Regions from separate parts of the Micromonospora sp. NPDC005291 genome, predicted to be linked through region 4. Evidence: riboswitches for the same ligand, from Rfam matches in the RefSeq annotation. Region 4 holds a riboswitch; each other region holds the start of a gene.

Region 1 (5,189 bases), on a different contig from region 4:
AGCGCCGTCCGCACGCTGCTGGCGTGGTCGCCCGCGTCCAGCCCGCCCAGCCCACCGTCGGTCCGCAACTGCGCGCCAAGCTCGGCCAGGGAGAGCTGAGGCCGGACAACCGCCCGGGCCGCCACCACGACCAGCGCCAACGGCAGCCGGTCGCAGAGCCCGACCAACTCGCCGACGGCGGCTCGTTCCATCGCGGCCCGCACCCCGATCCGTGCGTGCAGCAGTGCTTCCGCGTCCGCGGCGGTGAGCAGGTCCAGCACCAGCGGCTCGGCGCCCTCGGTGGCCACCAGGCCGGTCAGCCGGTCCCGGCTCGTCACCAGCACCAGGCAGTGGGCGGACCCGGGCAGCAGCGGCCGGACCTGCGCGGCGTCCCGGGCGTTGTCCAGCAATACCAGCATCCGTCGGCCGGCCAGCAGGCTGCGGTACAGCGCTGTCTGCTCCTGCGGGTCGAACGGCAGATCCCGGGGCGACACCCCGAGCGCCGTCAGGAAGCCGCGCACCACCTGCTCCGCGCTGCGCACCACGCCGCTGTGGCTGTAGCCCTGCAGGTTGGCGTAGAGCTGCCCATCGGGGAAATGCTCGACCCCCCGGTGCGCCCAGTGCACGGCCAGCGCCGTCTTGCCCACCCCGGCCAGCCCGGAGATCACCGCCACCGGCACCGCACCGGGATGCGCCTCGGCAGCCGTCCGTAGCGCGTCCAGTTGGGTCAGCTCCGCACCCCGTCCGGCGAAGCCCCGGACGTCCGAGGGCAACTGCGCCGGGACCGGGTGTGCCTGGTCGAGCCGCGCGACGGGGCCGGCCGCAGTGTGTGTCGGGGTCGGCTCGGCGGGGGGTGTCGGCACGGTGATCTCACCGCGCAGGATGGCCTGGTGCAGCTGGCGAAGCTCGGTGCTCGGGTCCGCGCCGAGCGCGTCGGTCAACTGGTCCCGTAAGCGGGCGTAGTACGCCAGCGCCTGTGCGCTCCGCCCCGCGGCGGCCAGCGCGTGCAGTAGCGCGGCGGCGACCGGTTCGTCGAGCGGGTGCTCGTCGGCGAGCCGGGTCAACGGGTCGATCACGGCCGTCGGCTCACCCCGGCGCAGCAGGTTGCGGGCCCACTGCACGACGGTTTCGGTGTGCCGGCGGTGCCAGTCCTGCCGAACCCGGGCCGCCCATTCGCCGGGCAACCCGGCCAGCGGCTCGCCGCGCCACAGCGCCATGGCCCGGCGCAGCAGCTCCGACCGCTCCGGGTCGTCGTCGGCCAGCTCGACGGCCCGCTGCCGCAGTGCGTCGAAGTGCTGTCCGTCGACCGTCTCCGGCGGTAGGTCCAGCAGGTATCCGCCGGAGCGGCGGACCAGCGCGTCCGGCGCCCCGGCAGCGGTCAGCACCCGGCGGATCCGAGCGAGGTAGACGTGCAGGTTGTGCCGGACCCGGGGAGGCGGGGAGTCACCCCAGACCCGATCCACCAGGGATTCCGCGCGAACCGGCCGGCCCACGTCGACCGCCAGCGCGGCGAGGACGGCGCGTTGCCGGGCCGCTCCCGCGTCGATCAGTTGGCCGTTCGACCACACCTCGACTGGTCCGAGGATCCGAATCTCCATGAATCGCCGCTCGCCCCCGTGCCGCCGGTCGGCCAACCCCGCCGGCACAGCCGGATTGAGGTTCCGGCAGGAATCCGTCGACCTTCCGCGCAGATCATCGTAGGCACAGCGACATCTCTCAATCCGATGTCGGCAATTCGACTCACGGCCGACGCGGTCGTGACGAGACCTGGAGGTCACTCACGTGCGAAGCATTCGGCGAAGGCTCACGTCCGCCCTGGTTGCCACGGTTGCCCTGACCGCCGTGTTCGGCGCCGCCCCGAGCCCGGCCCAGGCTGCCAACTACGCCTGCCCCTCGAACCTGCTCTGCCTCTACGCCGGGATCAACTTCTCCGGTGACGTCTTCTACCTCGACGGGCCGTACAACGGCTGTAACGACGTGACGTTGCCCTCGTACTTCCGCAACAGGGCCCAGTCGATCAAGAACAACCGGCCGTCCGGCACCGTCTCCACCTTCTGGGACAACGCCAATGCCACCGGCCTGCTCGGCTACCAGCACGCCTACGGCTACCGGGCGAACCTGGCGTATGACTCGGCCGCGATTGGCGGCACCTGGAACACGCGCATCGAGGCCGTACGGGTGTGTTGAGGGCCGGAGTCTCCGGTGCGGGGGAGGGACCGGAGACGCCACGACGGCGCCGGTCGGAATCCAACGGGGGATTCCGGCCGGCGCCGTCGCGCGGGTCAGCCCGGGTAGTAGCAGACGTTCGGGATGACCGGGCCACCGTTGACCCCGAAGATCGCGAAGCCCATCCACGCCCGGGTCTGCGGGCCATACTCGCCGTCTTCGGCGATGTTCGCCCACTCCCAGGTCTGGTTGATCTGACGTTGCGCGGCCCGGACGGCATTCCGGGTGTTGGTGCCGTACTGGCCGTCGAGCCTCAGGGACTGGGAGTAGCAGTTGTTCAGCGCCTCCTGCAACACCTTGACCGCGCTGTTGGAGTGGCCGTACTCCAGGTAGCAGGTCTTGTTACCGTCCTGCCAGCCGATGGTGGGCACGTGCATGTCGGCACCGCCCGGGTAGCCACCGACGCGGAAGAAGGTCAGGCTGGTGCACGTGCTGGCCGCCTGCGCGGCGGTCGGCGCGAGCGCGGCGAGTCCGGCGCTGGCCAGCACGGTCAGCAGGATGGCGGCGGCGCTGCGGCGCCCGGTGCGGTTCTGGTGGATCGGCATGATCTCCTCCTGGGCGGGCTTGGCTGCTCGGGTCAACCCGGCATGCCCAGGAGCATCGCGACCGTCGATCTACCGTTTCTTGCTCGAACGTCAATTCGCCACCAGCGGTTCCAGCGGGGCGGTGACACCCACCCGCTCGTCTCGGCACGCACCACCGGGACCGACGTCTGATCGGAAACGGTCCATGATGGTGACTGCACAGACGTCGATCGCTCGCAACCGCTGCGCGACCCGCCCCGCGTGGCCCGGTGAAGAAGTTCACAGGGGGTGGGCGACCGTCACCGACCGTGCCTAACGTCGGTCGGGTTCGCCATTGCGGACACCACGGCCGGCAACGCCAAATCCTGCCCCCGGTCGTCGGAACCCAGTCACCGGGCAGGAGCGGGGGACCCAACGTTCCTCGGTGCATGTCACCTCGGGGTGAAGCCGCCACCGTGCGGCCGGGCTCCTCGGCCCGAACCCGACAGCTCACCTCGCCGGCGTGGAGGAAGCTCACATGACGTCTGTCTACACCCCCCGTCATCGACGGGTCACCACCCGCCGTCTCGCCGTCGGCACCCTGGCCGTCGGTGCGGTCACCGGCGCCGTCGCCCTCTTCGGGCCGGCCGCCCCAGCGCAGGCCGCGGTCAACTGGGACGCGATCGCCCAGTGCGAGTCCGGTGGCAACTGGAAGATCAACACCGGCAACGGTTACTACGGCGGATTGCAGTTCTCGCAGGGCACCTGGGCCGGTTACGGCGGCAAGAAGTACGCCGCCCGCGCTGACCTGGCCAGCCGCGGCGAGCAGATCGCCGTCGCCGAGAAGGTGCTCGACGGGCAGGGCATCGGCGCCTGGCCGACCTGCGGCAAGAAGGGCGGCTCCGCGACCAAGTCGACCGAGAAGCCGTCGACCAAGTCGACCGCGAAGCCGTCGACCAAGTCGACCGAGAAGCCGTCGACGAAGTCGACCGCGAAGCCCACCACGCCGCAGGAGCGGTCGTCGCGCGGCGAGCAGCCGGCGACCCGCAACCACGAGCGCACCGCGCCGACGGCGGGCGACCAGTACCTGGTCAAGCCGGGCGACACCCTGTCGGAGATCGCCGACACCCACCGGGTGGCCGGCGGCTGGCAGGCCCTGTACGAGCACAACCGGCCGCTGGTCGGCACCGACCCGGGTCTGATCTTCCCGGGCCAGCGGCTCAGCCTCTGACGGATGACACACGAACGCTCGGCCGGGTCACCGGCCGAGCGTTCCTGTGTGTGGCGCTGAGCAGCGCCGTGTGTTCGTGCCGGTGCACCCCGCCGTCACGCCGCCGAGGCGGACGCCTTCGATCCGCGATGCGACGCCACCGGGTCGGCATTGCGGGCCCATCGCTGGGCCGGTACCGCGCCCTCCCCGGGCCAGGCAGTGCCGACATCGTCACTGTCGCCGCCGTCCATGGGCATCTCGTCCGAGGCGGGCGTGCCGCGGGACACGCGCAGAGACTGCTCGGCGCCGGTGCGAGCCGTGCACGGCCAGGACTGCCCGGCGCACTGGAGGTTGCGGCACTGCCCCTCGTCGTCCGGCTCGTGGGCGCTCAGCACGTCGATCGCCAACTGCCAGAGCAGCGGGTCGGTCACGTCGTGCGGGCGCTCGGCGTGACGGCTCGGTCGGTTGCTGGTGTCGTCGGACATCGTGGGTCCCCCCTTGTCAGGCTGTACCCCACAAGGGTCACCCGTCAGCCGCTGGCTAAACCGCCGACCTGCTGTGATGTGTCTCCGGTCGCAGCTCGGCCCCCCGAACGCGGCACGCAGACCGGTCAATCCGGCAGCAGCGGCATCTCGACGCCCGGATCCCGGCCGAGCAGCACCGCACGGGTGAGCGCCGCCGATCCGAACCGGTCACGGACCGCGTCCACTGCGGCGTCCAACTCCGCACCCGGTTCGCGGTGGAACGGCAGCTCCGGCTGAACCGGGTTGTCGTCCAGATTGCCCACCGAAACACCGATCAGGGTGACACCACGACGATCGATCTCGGGCAGCGCGGCCCGCAGCAGCGCTCGCGCGGCGGTGAGCAGCGACGTCGTGTCGGCCGTCGCCTTGCCGATGGTGTGTGAGCGGGTCGCCCGGGTGTAGTCGCCGAAGCGCAGCCGCAGCACCACCGTGCGCCCGGACCGCCCGGCCGCCCGCATCCGCCGGCTGACCCGGTCGACCAGCCCGGCGAGGATGGCATCCAGCTCCGCCGGGGCATGCGGGCTACGGCTCAGCGCGTGCTGGGCGCCCATCGAGCCGCGCCGACGCCCCACCTGAACCGCCCGGGGGTCGCGATTGTGCGCCAGAGCGTGCAGGTGCCGACCGGCGCCCGCCCCGAGCATCGACACCAACGCGGCCTCGCCGAGTCGGGCCACCTCGCCGACCGTACGGATCCGTCGTTCCCGCAGCTTCGCGGCGGTGACCGGGCCGACGCCCCACAGCCGCTCC
Region 2 (5,189 bases), on a different contig from region 4:
GAGTTCTTCTTCTACCTCTGCCTGCCGTTGGCGCTGCCGCTGCTGCGCCGGGCCCGGCCGAAGCTGCTCTGGGTGCTGATCGTCGCGCTACCTCTGCTGATCCTCGCGCTCTGGCCGGCCCAGCACCTGGTGCCGGAGGCGAGCCGCTGGTGGTTCACGCAGATCTTCCCGCCCGTACGGTCGCTGGAGTTCTGGATGGGCGCGGTGGCGGCCGAGCTGATGCGCCGTGGCCTCTGGCGCGGCCCGGGGCTGACCGCAGCCAGCGTGATCTTCCTGGCCACCTGGGTGGCAGCGGCAGAATGGATTCGCGCCGAGCTGTGGACCACGCTGCTCGCGGTGGCGTACCTGCTGGTGATCACTGCCGCCGCGGACGCGGACGTCCGAGGTAAGCGTTCCCCGTGGCGGTCCCGACCGGTGGTCTGGCTCGGCGAGGTCTCCTTCGCCTTCTACCTGGTGCACGTGCTGGTGATGACGAGCGTGCTGCGCTGGAGCGGTGACTGGGGGACCGGCTTCCAGGGCTGGCGTGGCCCCGTCGCGGTGCTCGGCTTCCTGCTGGTGAACCTGGTCCTCGCCGGGCTGCTGCACCGCTTCGTCGAGACCCCGATGATGCGCCGGCTCGCTCCACGCCGCCCGGCCCGCCAGGTGTCCGTCCCTCAGCAACGCACCGCCAGCATCGAAGTCAGCGGCCACGAAGACCGCACCGCCGATGGCGTCGGGACCCAGGCCCAGGCCGGCGAAGCCGCCGGCGGCGACGTCGAGCAGGCCAGCGGCCGATCGACGTACGTCGACTCGCGCTGAGGCGTCCGCACTGGTCAGCGCGGTCGGCGCGGCGTACGCCGACACGCCCGTGGTCGATGCGCCCGGGTCGGCGTGACGGTAGCGTGGGGGCGTGCTTCCGGTCGCGTTCACCTGTCCCCTGTGGTGGGTGGCGCGCTGGGCGACACGGGTGCTGACCAGCCTCGCCGTCGTCGCGGCCCTGGCGCTTGGCGCAGGCCCGGCCTCGGCCGCCACGCCAACCCTGAGCGCCGGGCCGAGTTCCGTGCCGACCCTGAGCGCCGTGCCAACGGCTGCGCAATCGGCCCAGGTGGCCCCTGAGGGAGCCGTCGAGACCTCCTTGCCGGCCTGGTCGGTCGACTCGCAACCGGCGCTGCCCGCCGGCCGGGGCACCGTCGCGGCGGCCGGCGTGCTGTCGGTGTGCGGGGCCGGGTCCGACCGGCTGCCCCTCGTCGACGGTCCGAGCGGCCGGGCGCCCCGGGCCCCACCAGGGCGCTGAGCCACCGGGACGAGCGTCCCGTCGCCGCGCCCTGTCGATCCACCCGCTCCGCACCCCGCCGATTCGTGGCCCACCGTGGCCCGGTGGCCGGTGGGGCTCCCACCGCATTGCTCTCTCCCCGAGGTGCCGACCATGGAGACCGTCGTCTTCTACCAGTTCGTGACCGAGGTGCCGCAGGCCGCCGCCATCTGGTCGGCCCTGTTCCTGCTGGCACTGGGCGTACTCATCGTGCTGGCCGCCCGCCCCGAGCGGGACCGGCCAACGGACGACCCGCTCCCGACCGCGCCCACCGCCCGGGAGTTGGCCGCGGCCGAGGCCGTCGACCTGCGCCGGTACGCCGAGGAGGTGGCCGTCGCCGCGGCCGGCGCGACCAGGACCGCACGGCGGCGCCGCGTGGCCTGGCTGACCGCTCAGGAGCAGATGGAGCGGGCCTGGGGCGGGTACGACGAGGCGGACACCGCCGCCCGTCGCTTCGCGGGTGCCGGGGCGCTGCCCACCCCGCATACCCCCCGCACCCCCGCCGAGTACGCCTCCCGGGAGCGCTACCTGCATCGCGCGGCGGCGGCGGCGCACTGGCGGGGCGACCTGACCATGGCGCAGTTCGGCGACGTGTTCGGGCATCGGCACGGGTGGGATCCCCGGCGGCACCCGGTCGAGCAGGAGGTGCTGCTGAGCCGGGCGATCCGGGACGCGAGGCTGGCCGACTACCAGGCCGCCGCCACCCGGGAGCGGGCCGCCTGGCGGGACGCGGAACTGGCCGCCGAGTCGGCCCGCACTCTCGCCGAGGAGGCGTACGCGGCAGCGGCCCGGCTGCGGCCGAACCCGGTACCCGCCCGCCGGGCGGCTACCCGGGCGTTCCGTCCCGCACTCGTGGCACGCTGGCGCCCGGCTCGCGCGGGTTGAGCCCGATCCGTTATGTGAGCCCGGTCATGTCAATGGCGAATCGGGCGTCGGGCACGATTGGCTCGATTTTTCCCATGATTGTGGCCGCATAATCGGCGGCCTGTCCGGTTGTCGCCCGCAGGCGTCGCCGTAACCGGTTGTCCCATCGAGTCACATCATCGGCAATACGCGCAGAAATTGTCGCGCCGATTGGAGTTTACGCAGGTGAACCCGGCTTGGCAGGGGAAGGGCCGGCCAGTACTGTCGTCCTGTCCGGTGCGGTAACCGTTCGCAAGAGGCGACGCCGCGCCGACCCGCTCAATCGTGATCTACGAACCGGGGACCCATCAGTAAGTCCGGGGTGAATCCGCGAGCCACGGCCCGCGGTAGGGCGATCTTCCCGCCCGAATCCGTCAGCTAACCCGGTAGGCGGTGTCGGAAGGAGTTCTATCCTCGTGCAGCACCTTTCCATCCCTCGGTTGTTCCCTCGCCTCCACGGCGCAGCGGTGCCCCCGCTCATTCGTCCAGTGACGGTGAGCTGACCCCCGGGTCACTGCCTTTCCCGCCCGGCCGCGCCGGGCGTTCCCCTGAGCGGTTCACCATCCGCGGACCACGGTCCGCGCGCTGGCGCCTGCCCGGATGCCGGTCCGGCCCCCGGTGTGCCGCTCTCCCCCCGATCCGTGGAGGACCCCGTGAAGCACACCCTGAAGCGTCAGCTCCGCCGCCTCGCCACCGAGCGCCCTTACCAGATCGTTGTCGCCTCCGCCGCGGCCCTCGCGATCGCCAGCACCACCGGCGCCCTGGTCACCAGCACCGACGACGCCCCGGCCAGCCAGCACACCGTGACCACGGTCGCCGAGATGCGCAGCGACACCGCTGCCTCCCGCAGCGAGGCGCGCGACGCGTCCTCCTCGGCCAGCACCGCACCGACCACCGCCGCCCCCGCGCCGGCCACCAGTGCCGCGTCGCCCGCAGCCAAGGCCAGCAGCAACCCGGACCTGACCCGTAAGCCGGAGCCGCCGAAGCCGCCCGCGACCAAGGTGCTCGACTACGACTACCAGGTGCAGAACACGTACTACAACTGCGGCCCGGCTGCCACCCGCAACGCTCTCAGCGCCGCCGGCATCAACCGCACCCAGGATGAGCTGGGCGCCGAGCTGGGCACCACCGAGATGGGCACCAACTCGGCCCTGGACACCACCCGGGTGCTCAACGCCGAGGTGAAGGGCTCCCCGTACCGGACCCGGATGTTCGCCGGCACGCCCAGCTCGGCCCAGATGGACCAGCTCCAGGCCGACGTGGTCAAGGCGATCACCGACGGTCGCGGTGTGGTGGCCAACGTCGTCGGCGACGCCACCGACACCAACGGCGGCTGGCACTCCTACGGCGGCGGGCACTACATCGCCGTGGTGGGTTACAAGGACAACGGCCGGACCGTGCGAATCGCCGACTCGGCCAACGCGGCCGACCCGTCGTACTGGATCACCACGATCGACCTGGCCAACTGGATCGCCAGCCGGGGCTACTCCGCCTGACCCAGGCACGTTGACCGCCGCGGGCGCCGTCCCCCACAAGGGGCCGGCGCCCGCGGCGTCTTCACCGAGCGGTCAGGCCTGCGCCGCATCGACGATCCTCGTACCTGGTCGCGAACCGTGGGAGACTGCGGCCGTGGTGGATGAATCAGGTGGCCGGGCAGGCCGTGGGCCGATCCTGTTGCTGCTGCACGGGATGGGGGCGACCGGAGACGTCTGGCTGCCGTGGGCGCCGTTGCTGGAGCAGCACTGGCCCGGGCGGTGGCTGGCACCGGACCTCGCCGGCCACGGCTGGTCGGCCCCGCTGCCGTCGTACACCTTTGCTGGTTTCGCCGGCCGGATCGCCCACGGCCTGGCCGCCGACGACCGGCTCGTCGTGCTCGGGCACTCGCTGGGCGGGGTGGTCGGCCTGGCGCTGGCCGCCCGCGCCACCGGGATACCGGTGGACGCGGTGGTCGGGCTCGGCATCAAGGCGCTCTGGTCGCCGGCCGAGCTGGCCCGCGCCGCGGAGCTCGCCGCGCGCCCGGTGAGCTGGTTCGCCAGCCGCACCGAGGCGGCCCGCCGCTACCTGCGCGTCTCCGGGTTGGTCGGCCTGGTCCCGCCGGATCATCCGGTGGTGGACGCCGGGTTGCGTCAGGTCGACGGCCGGTGGCGCCTCGCCATGGACCCGACAGCCTTCGGCGTCGGCGAGCCCGACCTGGCCCCGTTGCTGGCGGCGACCGACGTGCCGGTGGTGCTGGCGCGTGGCGAGCACGACCCGATGGTCACCGACCAGCAGCTCAAGGAGTACGGCGTACCGGTCGCCACGCTGCCCGGTCTCGGCCACAACGCGCACGTGGAGGACCGAGCGGCCGTTCTGGCGCTGGTGGACCCATACCGGTGATCGGTCACAACGGTGCGGACGCGCTCGGTGCCTTCCCGCTGTCGCCGTGATGCAGTTGGACGTGGGCGAGCTGGGTGAAGCGGATGCAGTGGCTGGTCAGTTGGCTCCGAGCATCCGGCGGACCCGGCCGGCGACGGCCTGCTTGACCCGCTCGCGCAGTGACTGCGCGTGGAGGGTCTTGACCTTTTTCTGGAGCGTCCGGTTCTCGTCCCGCAGCCACTGGATGCGCGTCAGCAACTCCTCGGGAGAGTAGGCGGAGACCGGCCGGACCGCAGGTGGGTAGACGGTCTGGCGGACCTGCTCGTCGAAGCGGGTAGCGCTGTCTCCGTCGGCGAACGAGAGGCCGAGGTCGTGCTTGGCGAGGAACGCGGTGATCCGCGTGAAGCGCTCCTTGTGGCCCTCGTTCAGGGCCGTGTAGTCGGCTTCCGCATAGAGCTGGGCAGCGTCGACGTCGGCCGGCACATCGCGCATCAAACGGTGCGGGATGTCGAAGTATCGGGCCAGCTCCAGGGTGCGCGAGTCGTGCGCCAGCAGATAGCCGGGGATGCCCGAGATCAACGCCGTGATGGTGCCGTGGATCCGGGTGCCGAAGGCGAAGTCGAACCCGGAGAGATACTCC
Region 3 (5,189 bases), on a different contig from region 4:
CGGTGCCCCACGCCATCCCAATCAGGATGCCGGGCACCGGGCTGCCGTGGCAGACGGGCAGCACCCGTTCGCGGTGATCGTCGGCTGCTCCGACTCGCGCCTGGCCGCCGAGATCATCTTCGACCGAGGGCTGGGTGACCTGTTCGTGGTCCGTACGGCCGGGCACACCGCCGGCCCGGAGGTGCTCGGCAGCGTGGAGTACGCGGTGACCGTTCTCGGCACCCCGCTGGTGGTGGTGCTCGGCCACGACTCGTGCGGCGCGGTGCAGGCGGCCCGGGAGGTCGCCGCGACCGGCACCCCACCTCGTGGGCACCTGCGGGCGGTGGTCGACGCCGTGCTGCCCAGCCTGCGCCGGGCCGAAGCCGAGGGCGTGGACGACATCGACGAAATCGTCGACATCCACATCGCGCAGACGGTCGAGACGCTGCTGGGGCAGTCGCCCGTGCTGGCCGACGAGGTGGCGCAGGGGCGGTGCGCGGTCGTGGGCGTGTCGTATCGGCTCGCCGCCGGAGCGGTACGCCCGGTGGCCGCCGTGCCGGCCGGCTTCGCGACGCTCGACGTGCCGGCGGGGTCGACCGACCCGGCCGCGCCCGCCGCAGCCTGACGCGTCGAGGGCCGTCCCGCGACGCGGAACGGCCCTCGACGGGGCATCGTGCGGGTCAGAGCAGCGACATGTGCACGTGGTCGGTGTGGTTCGACGGCCCGCTGTACGAACTCCAGCCGGTCGCCGGGAACCAGATCTGGCGGTTCCAGATCACGTAGTAGATGCCGAGCCGGTCGGCGTTCCGGATGAGGAACGCGGCGACGTTGTTGCCGTACGTCCGGGTGTCCTCGTTGTGCCACGGGGCGAAGCCGCTCTTCTGCAGCGACCAGTCGCAGGCGCGGCCCTTCGGGTGCTCCCATGGCCCGCCGGAGCGGTAGCAGCCGACGAACCGGCTGAAGCCGGCCCGCTTGACCTCCTTGTACGCGTGCAGCGTGCGAGGCGTGATGCAGCCGGACGTGGTGGGGTCATTCTCGCTGCACGACTGGGGCTTCCAGTCACCGTCGGAGGTGCGACCCGGGCCGAGCCGGGCGACGGGCGAGGTGGCATCCACCAGGCCGCCGGTGAAGCCCTTTCCGCCGACCAGGGAGAGCGCCTTGTCCGCCTCGCTCTTCCGCTTCGCCATCAGGGCGGTCTGCTTCTGCTGCTCGCGGACCTCCGTGTCGAGGGCCAGCTTGGCCTGCTCGGCGCGGGCCTTCACCGTGTTGACCTCGGAGAGCTTCTTCTCGTTGACCATGTTCATCTCGTCGAGCACCGAGGCGCGCTGGACGAACGAGTCGGGGGCGTCGCTCTCCAGCAGCATCGCGATCGCGCCGATCCGGCCGGTCCGGTACGCCTGGGCGGCGATCTGCCCGACCTGCGGGGCCAGCGCATCCAGGTCGGCCTTGGCCCGGTCGACCTCCAGCGCCAACTCCTGCTGTCGCTTCTTGGATTTGTCCAGCTTGGACTTGGCGGCGGAGTAGTCGCGGTTGGCCTGCTCGATGACGTCGTTGAGCAGTTGGGGCTCGCCGTCCTCCTCGTGCCCGGACGGTGTGGGGGTCGTCGGGGCGGCATGGGCCGGGAGGGGCCCGGCGAGCACGGTCAGTGCGGCGATCACGGCCACCACGGGTGTCAACCAGCGGCGTAGGGGTGCCGTCACAATGTTCCCTTCCGTCGACCGCCGACCGGGTTAGCTGACGGGTTCGGGGCGGAAGTGGCCCCTACCGCTGACGCGGATTCACCCCACGTACCTGGGTCCCCGGCTCGCCGGTTGGCGATTGGGCGGTGGCACCGCAGGCGCCGCTTCGCGCCTTCATCGGTAACCGGCAGCGAGGTTACCCGAGAGTCGGCCTGGTGAGCTACGCCTTGATGTCGACCAAAAGTGTCATTTCGCCATGGCGTTGAGTGACCAGTGACGCGGTTCTCAGGGCGGATGCCCAAACTGGTCACGCTGAGGAGTGTCACCATGCCGTATCTGTGCTCCTGTTCGGCTCCGGCCACCGGTCGGTGGCGGTGTGTGGGGGTGAGGTCCGCGTCGGATCCGGCTCGCCGGGTCGACCTGTTCGCGGTGAGATGAGTGCGGCCAGTGCCTCCGCCCGGGCCGGCTGGGGTCGCGGGGCGGGAGCGTCGGCGGACGGAGGGGCATCCGTGCGCCCGGCGGTGGTCACCACCGCGGCCAGTCCGGTGGTCAGTGGCACGGCGGCGATCAGGCCGAGTGTGGCCACCGCGCTGCGGACGATCTCCTGCGCGAGGAACTCGCTGGTGAGGATCTGCCCGATCGGCCGCGAGTCGGCGGTGAGCAGGAGCAGCAGGGGTAGCGACGCGCCCGCGTACGCCAGCACGATGGTGTTGACAGTGGAGGCGATGTGCGCGCGGCCGACCCGGGTGGCCGCACGGTACAGCTGCAACCGGGTCAGCCCGGGGTTCGCGTTCGCCAACTCGGTGACGGTGGCCGCCTGGGTGACCGTCACGTCGTCGAGCACCCCGAGCGAGCCGATGATGATCCCGGCGAGCAGCAGGCCGTGCAGGTCCACGTCGCCCTGGAACATCGACAGTGTCGTCGCATCCTCGCTGCCGAAGCCGGTGAGGTGGGTTGCGGCCGTGGCGATGGTGGCGAGCACACCGGTCAGCACCAGGCTTCCCAGGGTGCCGAGCACCGCGACCGAGGTCTGCGCGGTGACCCCGTGCGTCAGGTAGAGCACCACGAACATGATCAGGGCCGCGCCGACCACCGCCACCAGCAGGGGTGATTTGCCTGCGCCGATGCCCGGCAGCACGAAGGTGAGCAGGATGGCGAAGCTGGCGGCCAGCCCGGCGAGCGCCGCCAGGCCCCGCCACCGACCGAACGCGACGATCGCGGCGGCGAAGACCACCGCCAGCCACACCATCGGGGTGCCGCGCTGATGCTCGGCGATGTTCCAGTTGCTGGCGGTGGGATCGGTCGGGTCGGTGAGCTCGACCAGGATGACCTCGTCGCCGACCTCGACCCGGGGCGCGCCGGGGCCGTCGGGCACCGGTGTCCGCACCTGCTGGCCGGCGGTCGGCCCGTCGTCCACCCGGACGTCGACCGTGCCGCACGGCCCGGCACCGACCCTCGGTGTGCCCTCGGGGCTCGACGGCACCGGCGGGCATGGCTCGGTCACCACCCGGGTCACCGTGCCGGGGTGGCGCGGCACGTCCGCTCCGCCGTCGGTCTGCGGGGACCCACCCCGCGGCCAGAGCAGCACGGCGGCGAGCACGGTGGCGACGAAGAGGGGCACCACCGTCATGACGAGGATCCGTCGTACCCGGGGCGGGGCGGACGGAGCGGGGCGGGTGTGGTCGGAACCCAAGGCGAGACTCCCAACGATCCGGTGCGGGGTACGGGTCAGCGTGCCGGTCGGTTCACCGTTGCCGTGGAAACGCGGCGACAGGTGCGGCGGATCGCTGGCTGACGACCGCTCGATCACGGACGGTCAGTGCCCGGCCCGGCCGGCCGAAGGCGCCACGTCGTGGTGGCGCCGGTGCCCGGCTGTGCAGCGGCATACGGAGGGTCACCGTGGAATGCCCGGACTGAGGGCTGTCAGCCGCGCTTCATGAGCCGGCCGACTGCCGCCATCATCTCGGTGGCCATCTCGTCGGCCCGGCCCTCGGCTGCCCCCTCGTGCATGCAGTGCCGGGCGTGCCCGTCGAGCAACCCCAGCGCCACCTTGTCGAGTGCGGCCTGGATCGCGGAGATCTGGGTGAGCACGTCGATGCAGTAGCGGTCGTCGTCGACCATCTTCTCGATGCCGCGGACCTGCCCCTCGACGCGGCGGAGCCGCGTGAGCAACTGGTCCTTGCTGGCGGTGTACCCGCGGATCGGGGTGGGTGCGGTCATGTCGACAAGGATAGCGTACCCCTGGGGGGTATGGTACGGTCCTCTTCTGGCCGGATACCCCCACCGGGTACCGGTAACGTGCAAGGGTAGAGGTCCGCCTCCGACTTACCCCCCAGGGGTATAGGCTTCGGAGGTGGCGAAGGGAGACGTTTCGATGGTCAACACCACGTACCAGGTGCAGGGCATGACCTGTGGGCACTGCGTCAGCGCGGTGAGCGCCGAGGTCGGCGCCATCGAGGGCGTGCGTGACGTCCAGGTCGACCTCGCGGCCGGCCGGGTCACCGTCAGCAGCGACCAGCCGCTGGACACCGGGGTTGTTCGGGCCGCTGTCGACGAGGCCGGCTACGACCTCGTCGACGCGTGATCGGAGGGTCGGTATGCGCACCGTGACGAGATTGGCCGGGTTCGCCGTCGGTCTGGCGGCGGTCTTCGGCGCGACCTACGGGATCGGCCGTCTGGTCGACCCCGCCCCGGTCGCCGACAGCCGGCACGACGGCGGTGCCGCCCACGCGACAGGGGAGCACGACGAGGCGACCGACCGGCTCCCCGGCGGCCTGCTCGTCTCCGACCGCGGATATACCCTCGAACCGGTCGATGCCCCGGCCGACGAGTTCGCCTTCCGGATCACCGGGCCCGACGGGCGCCCGGTGACCCGGTACGACGTGGCGCACGACAAGCGAATGCACCTGATCGTCGCCCGACGGGACCTCTCCGGCTTCCGCCACGTGCACCCCGACCTGGCCCCGGACGGCACCTGGCGGGTCGACACCCCGCTGGCCGGCCCCGGGCAGTGGCGGGCGTTCGCCGACTTCACCCCGACCGGGGGTGAGCCGCTGACCCTCGGCGTGGACGTGACCGTCCCCGGTGAGCTGACCGAACGGCCGCTGCCAGCCCCGGTGACCAGCACCACCGTCGACGGCTACACGGTCACCCTGACCGGTGCGCCGCAGCCCGGCCGCACGTCACCGCTCACCCTGACCGTCAACCGGGACGGGCAGCCGGTCACCGACCTTGAGCCCTACCTGGGCGCGTACGGGCACCTGGTGGCACTGCGCCGAGGCGACCTGGCGTACCTGCATGTGCACCCGGACGGAACGCCCGGCGACGGGCGGACCCGGCCCGGCCCGGCCGTCACCTTCCTCGCCGAGGTGCCCTCAGCCGGCAGCTACCGGCTCTACCTCGACTTCCGGCACGGCGGGACGGTGCACACCGCCGAGTTCACCGTCGTCACCGGCACTCCGCCGCCCGGCGCTCCCACGGCCGACGCCCCGCCAACCGGGGGCGACCCGAGCGGACCCGCACCGACCGGCG
Region 4 (5,189 bases):
CTGGTCTTCGGTCGGATGGACCTGCGCGACCGTCAGGTGCTGCACGTCGGGCGACTCGGGATCCGGGACGAGGACGCCACCACGCTGGTCGTCGACTGGCGGGCTCCGGCCGCCGCCGCCTTCTACCAGGCCACCCCGGCGCAATCGCTGGATCTGGTGCGCCGCCGCACGATCCAGACCCGCGGCGAGCGGGTCACCCGGATCGAGGACGAGTTGCTGGACCCGACCGCCGCCCCGGAGGGGATGACGGTCGTCGGCGACGGCGCGTTGCTGGCCACCCTGTCCAAGGCCACCGGCCGGGGCATGCGGGACATCGTGGCGACCATCCAGCGGGAGCAGGACGAGGCGATCCGCTCGCCCAGCTCCGGGGTGACGATCGTCGCGGGCGGCCCGGGCACCGGCAAGACCGCGGTAGCTCTGCACCGGGCCGCGTTCCTGCTCTACTCCGACCGCAGCCGGTACGCGGGCGGCGGCATCCTGGTGGTCGGCCCGTCATCGGTCTTCGTCGAGTACATTGCCTCGGTTCTGCCGTCGCTCGGTGAGGACACGGCGACCCTGCACTCGCTGGGGACCCTCTTCCCGGGGATGACCGCCACTCGCACCGATCCGCCCGAGGTGGCCGCGGTGAAGGGGTCGCTGCGGATGCGGCAGGTGCTGGAGCGGGCGGCCCGTGACGCGGTGCCCGGCGGCCCGGGTGAGCTGCGGCTGCTCTACCGGGGCACGCTGCTGCGGCTGGACCGGGCCGCGCTGGACCGGGTCCGGGATCGCGCGCTGCAACGGGGCGCCCGACGCAACGAGGTGCGCCGGGCCGGCTTCGACGGGGTCTTCGCCGCGCTCTGGGCCCAGGCCCGCGAGGTGGGCATCACTCAACTGCCGGAGCAGCGGGCCTTCGAGGCCGAGATCGCCGAGCGGCCGGAGTTCCGGGAGTTCCTCAAGGCGTGGTGGCCGCGGCTGCACCCTCGGCACGTGCTCGGCTGGCTGGCGCAGCCGGACCGGCTGCGCCGGTACGCCTCGGGAATCCTCTCCTCCGCGGAGATCCGGCTGCTCAACGCCGCGTACCGGAGTCTGGAATCGGCCGGGCTGACCATCGCTGACGTGGCACTGCTGGACGAGTTGGACGCGCTGCTCGGTAAGCCGGCGCAGCCGGCCCGGGCCCGGCGTGACCCGTTCCAGCTCGCTGGCGGCGTACGCGAGCTGAGCACCCTCGGCGACCGGCAGCGGGCCGCGCGTGCGGCGGCTCGGGAGCGCCCGGCGGACTACCGGGATTACGCGCATGTGGTGGTGGATGAGGCCCAGGACGTCTCACCGATGCAGTGGCGGATGATCGGTCGACGTGGCCGCCTGGCCTCCTGGACGGTGGTGGGTGACCCCGCGCAGACCGCGTGGACCGGCCACCCCGACGAGCTGGACCGGGCCCGGGACCAGGCGCTGGGCCGGCGCAAGCGGCACGATTTCACGCTCACCACCAACTACCGCAACTCGGCGGAGATCTTCGCGGTGGCGGCGGCGGAGATCCGCCGGCTCTACCCTGACCTGCCGCTGCCGACCGCCGTCCGCTCCACCGGGGTCGATCCGGTCGAGCTGGTGGTGCCCGCGACGGGGTTGGAGACGGCGATCGTGGAGGCGGCCGCCGGCCTGCTGGCCGAGGTGGAGGGCACCGTCGGGGTGATCACGCCGGTCCCCCGCCGCGACGAGGTCGTCGGCTGGCTCGGCGCGCTCGACGCACCAAGGTTGCAGGTGGTGACCAGCCTTGAGGCCAAGGGCATGGAGTACGACGCGGTGGTGCTGGTCGCACCGAGCGAGATCCGGGCGGATCCGGGTGCCGGGGTGCGCACCCTGTACGTCGCGCTCTCCCGGGCCACTCAGCGACTCACCACCATCGACCCGACCGGCTGATCCGTGCTGGTGGCTGCCGGCGAGCGTCGCCGGCCGTACACTTGCATACATAGCGATGTGAGCATACATTTGACCGGGTCCTGACTGGCAGCGGAGGGTGTATCTCGTGGGCGCAGGTCATGACCACCATGGGTCGGTCGCCAATGCCGCACATCGGCACAGGGGTCGACTCTGGGCGGCGTTCGGCCTGCTCGCCACCCTGATGGTGGTCGAGGCGGTGGCCGCCCTGCACACCGGCTCGCTCGCCCTGCTCTCCGACGCCGGGCACATGTTCACCGACGTGCTCGGCATCGGGATGGCGCTCGCCGCGATCACCGCGACCCGGCGCGCCACCGGCGACCCGCAACGCACCTTCGGGCTCTACCGACTCGAGGTGCTCGCCGCGCTCGCCAACGCCGTCCTGCTCTCCGGCGTCGCGGTCTACGTGGTGATCGAGGCGATCCGCCGCTTCGGCGACCCCCACGAGGTCATCGCCGGCCCGATGCTCGCGGTGGCCGTGCTCGGCCTGCTCGCGAACATCGTCGCCTTCGCCCTGCTCCGTGTCGGCGCCCGGGAGAGCATCAACCTCCAGGGCGCCTACCTGGAGGTGCTCGGCGACCTGCTCGGCTCGCTCGGCGTGATCGGCGCGGCACTGCTCATCACCGCCACCGACTGGTGGTGGGCCGACCCACTGGTCGCGGTCGCCATCGGCGTGTTCATCCTGCCGCGCACCTGGCGGCTGGCCCGCGCCGCCGTCCGCATCCTGGTGCAGGCCGCCCCGGAACACCTCCAGGTGACCGCCGTGCACGACCGGTTGGCCGCAGTGCCCGGTGTGGTCGAGGTGCACGACCTGCACGTCTGGACGCTCACCTCAGGCATGGACGTGGCCTCCGCACACCTGACCATGGCACCCGGCGCGGAGGTCGGCGCGGTGCTCACCGCGGCGCGTACGGCCCTGCACGACGACTTCCGGATCGAGCACGCGACGTTGCAGATCGAGCCCAGCGCCGCCTCCGGGGCCTGCGGCCCGGTCGAGTGGTGACAGCCTTTTGGGAGCTTTCCTCGGCTTCGCCGGATATTGCCGTGACGACGTACGCACCGTCCGTCACATCGGCTGCAACTGCCCCACCGGCACCGGTAGGCTCGGTCCCGGCCTCCACCAGGCGGCGCCCTCCCGGCGCCGGTGATGGTCGCCGCCTAATCGCCCGAGTGGCGAACCGGGGAACCACGTTCCTGGGGTGCATCCGCGTCAGCGGTAGGGATCTTCCGTCCCGAACCCGTCAGCTAACCCGGTCGGCGGCTAACGGAAGGACATGCGCAGTGGCACCAGCACGACCACCCTCCGCCCGACTGGCGGCCCTGATCGTCGCGATGTTCGCCCTCAGCGTCGCGCTCCCGGCCGGCGCCGCCTCGGCCGCACCCCCGAGCGGCCTCCGGGCCGCCGCCGCACCCGACTCCGACGAAGAGGGCGGCACCCCGGCGCTGCGGGCCCAACTCGACGCGGCCAGCAAGGGCTACCTGGACGCGAAGCGCGCCCTGGACACCTCCGTGCAGCGGCAGCAGCAGCTCGCCACCCAACTGAAGACCACCGAGGCCGAGCTCGACCAGCGCAGCGGCAAGGTTGGCGAGATCGCCGGGGTGGCGTATCGCACCGGCCGGCTCGGCGCGATGTCGGCGCTGCTCAACAGCAACACCCCCGAGGGCTTCATGGATCGGGCCGCCGCACTGGACGCGGTGGCCGCCAACGAGGACCGGGTGCTGCGCGACCTGCTCGCCACCAAGGACCAGGCCAACCGCACCCGGGTCGCCCTGGACGGCGAGATCATTGAACAGCGCAAGCAGGTCGCGGTGATGGCCAAGCGCAAGGAGCAGGCCGAACGGGCCCTGACCGTGGCCACCACGCCCAAGCCGCGGACCACTGTGGACACCGGCTCCAACCGGGGCACCTCCGCCGCCAACGCGACGGCCGCACCGCGCAACTCCGACGGCTCCTGGCCGTCGGAGTCGTGCAGCGTCAACGACCCCACCCCGGCCAGCGGCTGCATCACCCCGCGCACCCTGCACGCGCTGAATCAGGCCAAGGCCGCTGGCTTCACCCGGTACGTCTCCTGCCACCGCCCCAGCGGCTCCGGTGAACACCCGAAGGGCCGGGCCTGCGACTTCGCCGCGCAGAAGGGTGGCTTCGGCAGCGACGCCACCGGCGGCGACAAGACCTACGGCAACAACCTGGCCGCGTACTTCATCCGCAACGCCGATCGGCTCGCCGTGCTGTACGTGATCTGGTACAGGCAGATCTGGCTGCCCAGCAGCGGGTGGAAGTCGTACAGCGGGGCGGGTGGCGACCCGTCCAGCGACCACACCAACCACGTGCACCTGTCGGTCTACTGACCGATCCGTGGTCGGTGCCTCCCACACACGGGGGCACCGACCACGGCTACGTCACAGGGCGTACCCCTGATGTCGCCGGCCGTCGGACGACCCGGTCAGCGTCGGCGGGCAGCATCGCGGTATGCGACGGATCCCACCCATCGCCCGCAAGGGGCTGCTCACCCTGCACCTGGTCACCTCGCTCGGCTGGCTCGGCGCCGACCTGGTGCTGCTCACCCTCGGCATCGCCGTGCAGCGTGGCGCCGACCCGGCCGTGATGTATCCGGTCGCGGCACTGGTCGGCACCGTGCTGTTCGCGCCGCTGAGCGTGCTGGTCTGGCTGATCGGCGTCACCAGCGCGCTGCTCACCCCGTGGGGTCTGCTGCGCTACCGCTGGGTGCTGGTCAAGCTGGTGCTCACCACGGTGATGGTCGGGCTGGTGCTCTTCCTGCTCACCCCGAATCTGCGGCACGCCGGTGCGGTGGGCGCCACCCTGCCCGCGCGGGATCGCGCCGACCTGGTGATCGCACCCGCGGTGTCGACCAGCCTGATGATCATCGCGACGGTGCTGTCCACCTACAAGCCGTGGGGCCGGCGGCGCGGGACGCGACCCATCCTGGCGAGTCGTGATCGCGCTGCAACCAGGATGTAGTGGCCTCCAGGCTGCCCGAAGGCCACTACATCCACGATCAAGCACGATCATGGTGCGGGGTGCGGGGTGCGGGGTGCGGGGTGCGGGGTGCGGGGTGCGGGGTGCGGGGTGCGGGGTGCGGGGTGCGCGGGGTGCGGGCGGGTCAGGCGGGCGGTGGGGGGTCGCCTGCGCGGTCGAGGGCCGCGCCGAGCCGGGTGGCCAGGGCGAGGTGAGCGACCCGGGCCTGGCGGAACGCGTACCGGAACAGCAGCGTCGGCGCGCTCAGGGTGATCTCGACGTCGATCCGGACCAGGCC

What was found. A riboswitch is a leader RNA that binds a small molecule or an ion and turns the genes downstream of it on or off. The one in region 4 is predicted to bind cyclic di-AMP.
Region 1: another riboswitch for cyclic di-AMP. It lies ahead of ABZT18_RS28105 (transglycosylase family protein); the one in region 4 lies ahead of ABZT18_RS27555 (hypothetical protein).
Region 2: another riboswitch for cyclic di-AMP. It lies ahead of ABZT18_RS09400 (C39 family peptidase); the one in region 4 lies ahead of ABZT18_RS27555 (hypothetical protein).
Region 3: another riboswitch for cyclic di-AMP. It lies ahead of ABZT18_RS13650 (hypothetical protein); the one in region 4 lies ahead of ABZT18_RS27555 (hypothetical protein).

The regions. Positions count from the first base shown of each region.
Region 1 covers NZ_JBEXGR010000028.1:25,351-30,539, forward strand. The annotation lists gene ABZT18_RS28090 (BTAD domain-containing putative transcriptional regulator) at 1-1,577, opposite strand, end outside; gene ABZT18_RS28095 (peptidase inhibitor family I36 protein) at 1,762-2,166, shown strand; gene ABZT18_RS28100 (peptidoglycan-binding domain-containing protein) at 2,262-2,750, opposite strand; cyclic di-AMP (ydaO/yuaA leader) riboswitch at 3,076-3,247, shown strand; gene ABZT18_RS28105 (transglycosylase family protein) at 3,247-3,939, shown strand; gene ABZT18_RS28110 (hypothetical protein) at 4,035-4,403, opposite strand; gene dinB (DNA polymerase IV) at 4,529-5,189, opposite strand, start outside.
Region 2 covers NZ_JBEXGR010000005.1:145,666-150,854, forward strand. The annotation lists gene ABZT18_RS09385 (acyltransferase) at 1-798, shown strand, start outside; gene ABZT18_RS09390 (hypothetical protein) at 890-1,273, shown strand; gene ABZT18_RS09395 (hypothetical protein) at 1,406-2,176, shown strand; cyclic di-AMP (ydaO/yuaA leader) riboswitch at 2,461-2,602, shown strand; gene ABZT18_RS09400 (C39 family peptidase) at 2,836-3,690, shown strand; gene ABZT18_RS09405 (alpha/beta hydrolase) at 3,824-4,570, shown strand; gene ABZT18_RS09410 (polysaccharide pyruvyl transferase family protein) at 4,667-5,189, opposite strand, start outside.
Region 3 covers NZ_JBEXGR010000008.1:21,718-26,906, reverse strand. The annotation lists gene ABZT18_RS13655 (carbonic anhydrase) at 1-604, shown strand, start outside; gene ABZT18_RS13650 (hypothetical protein) at 660-1,679, opposite strand; cyclic di-AMP (ydaO/yuaA leader) riboswitch at 1,684-1,814, opposite strand; gene ABZT18_RS13645 (YibE/F family protein) at 1,981-3,351, opposite strand; gene ABZT18_RS13640 (metal-sensitive transcriptional regulator) at 3,582-3,878, opposite strand; gene ABZT18_RS13635 (copper ion binding protein) at 4,033-4,242, shown strand; gene ABZT18_RS13630 (hypothetical protein) at 4,256-5,189, shown strand, end outside.
Region 4 covers NZ_JBEXGR010000026.1:75,803-80,991, forward strand. The annotation lists gene ABZT18_RS27545 (AAA family ATPase) at 1-1,896, shown strand, start outside; gene ABZT18_RS27550 (cation diffusion facilitator family transporter) at 2,003-2,917, shown strand; cyclic di-AMP (ydaO/yuaA leader) riboswitch at 3,060-3,190, shown strand; gene ABZT18_RS27555 (hypothetical protein) at 3,247-4,263, shown strand; gene ABZT18_RS27560 (hypothetical protein) at 4,385-4,894, shown strand; gene ABZT18_RS27565 (SRPBCC family protein) at 5,037-5,189, opposite strand, start outside.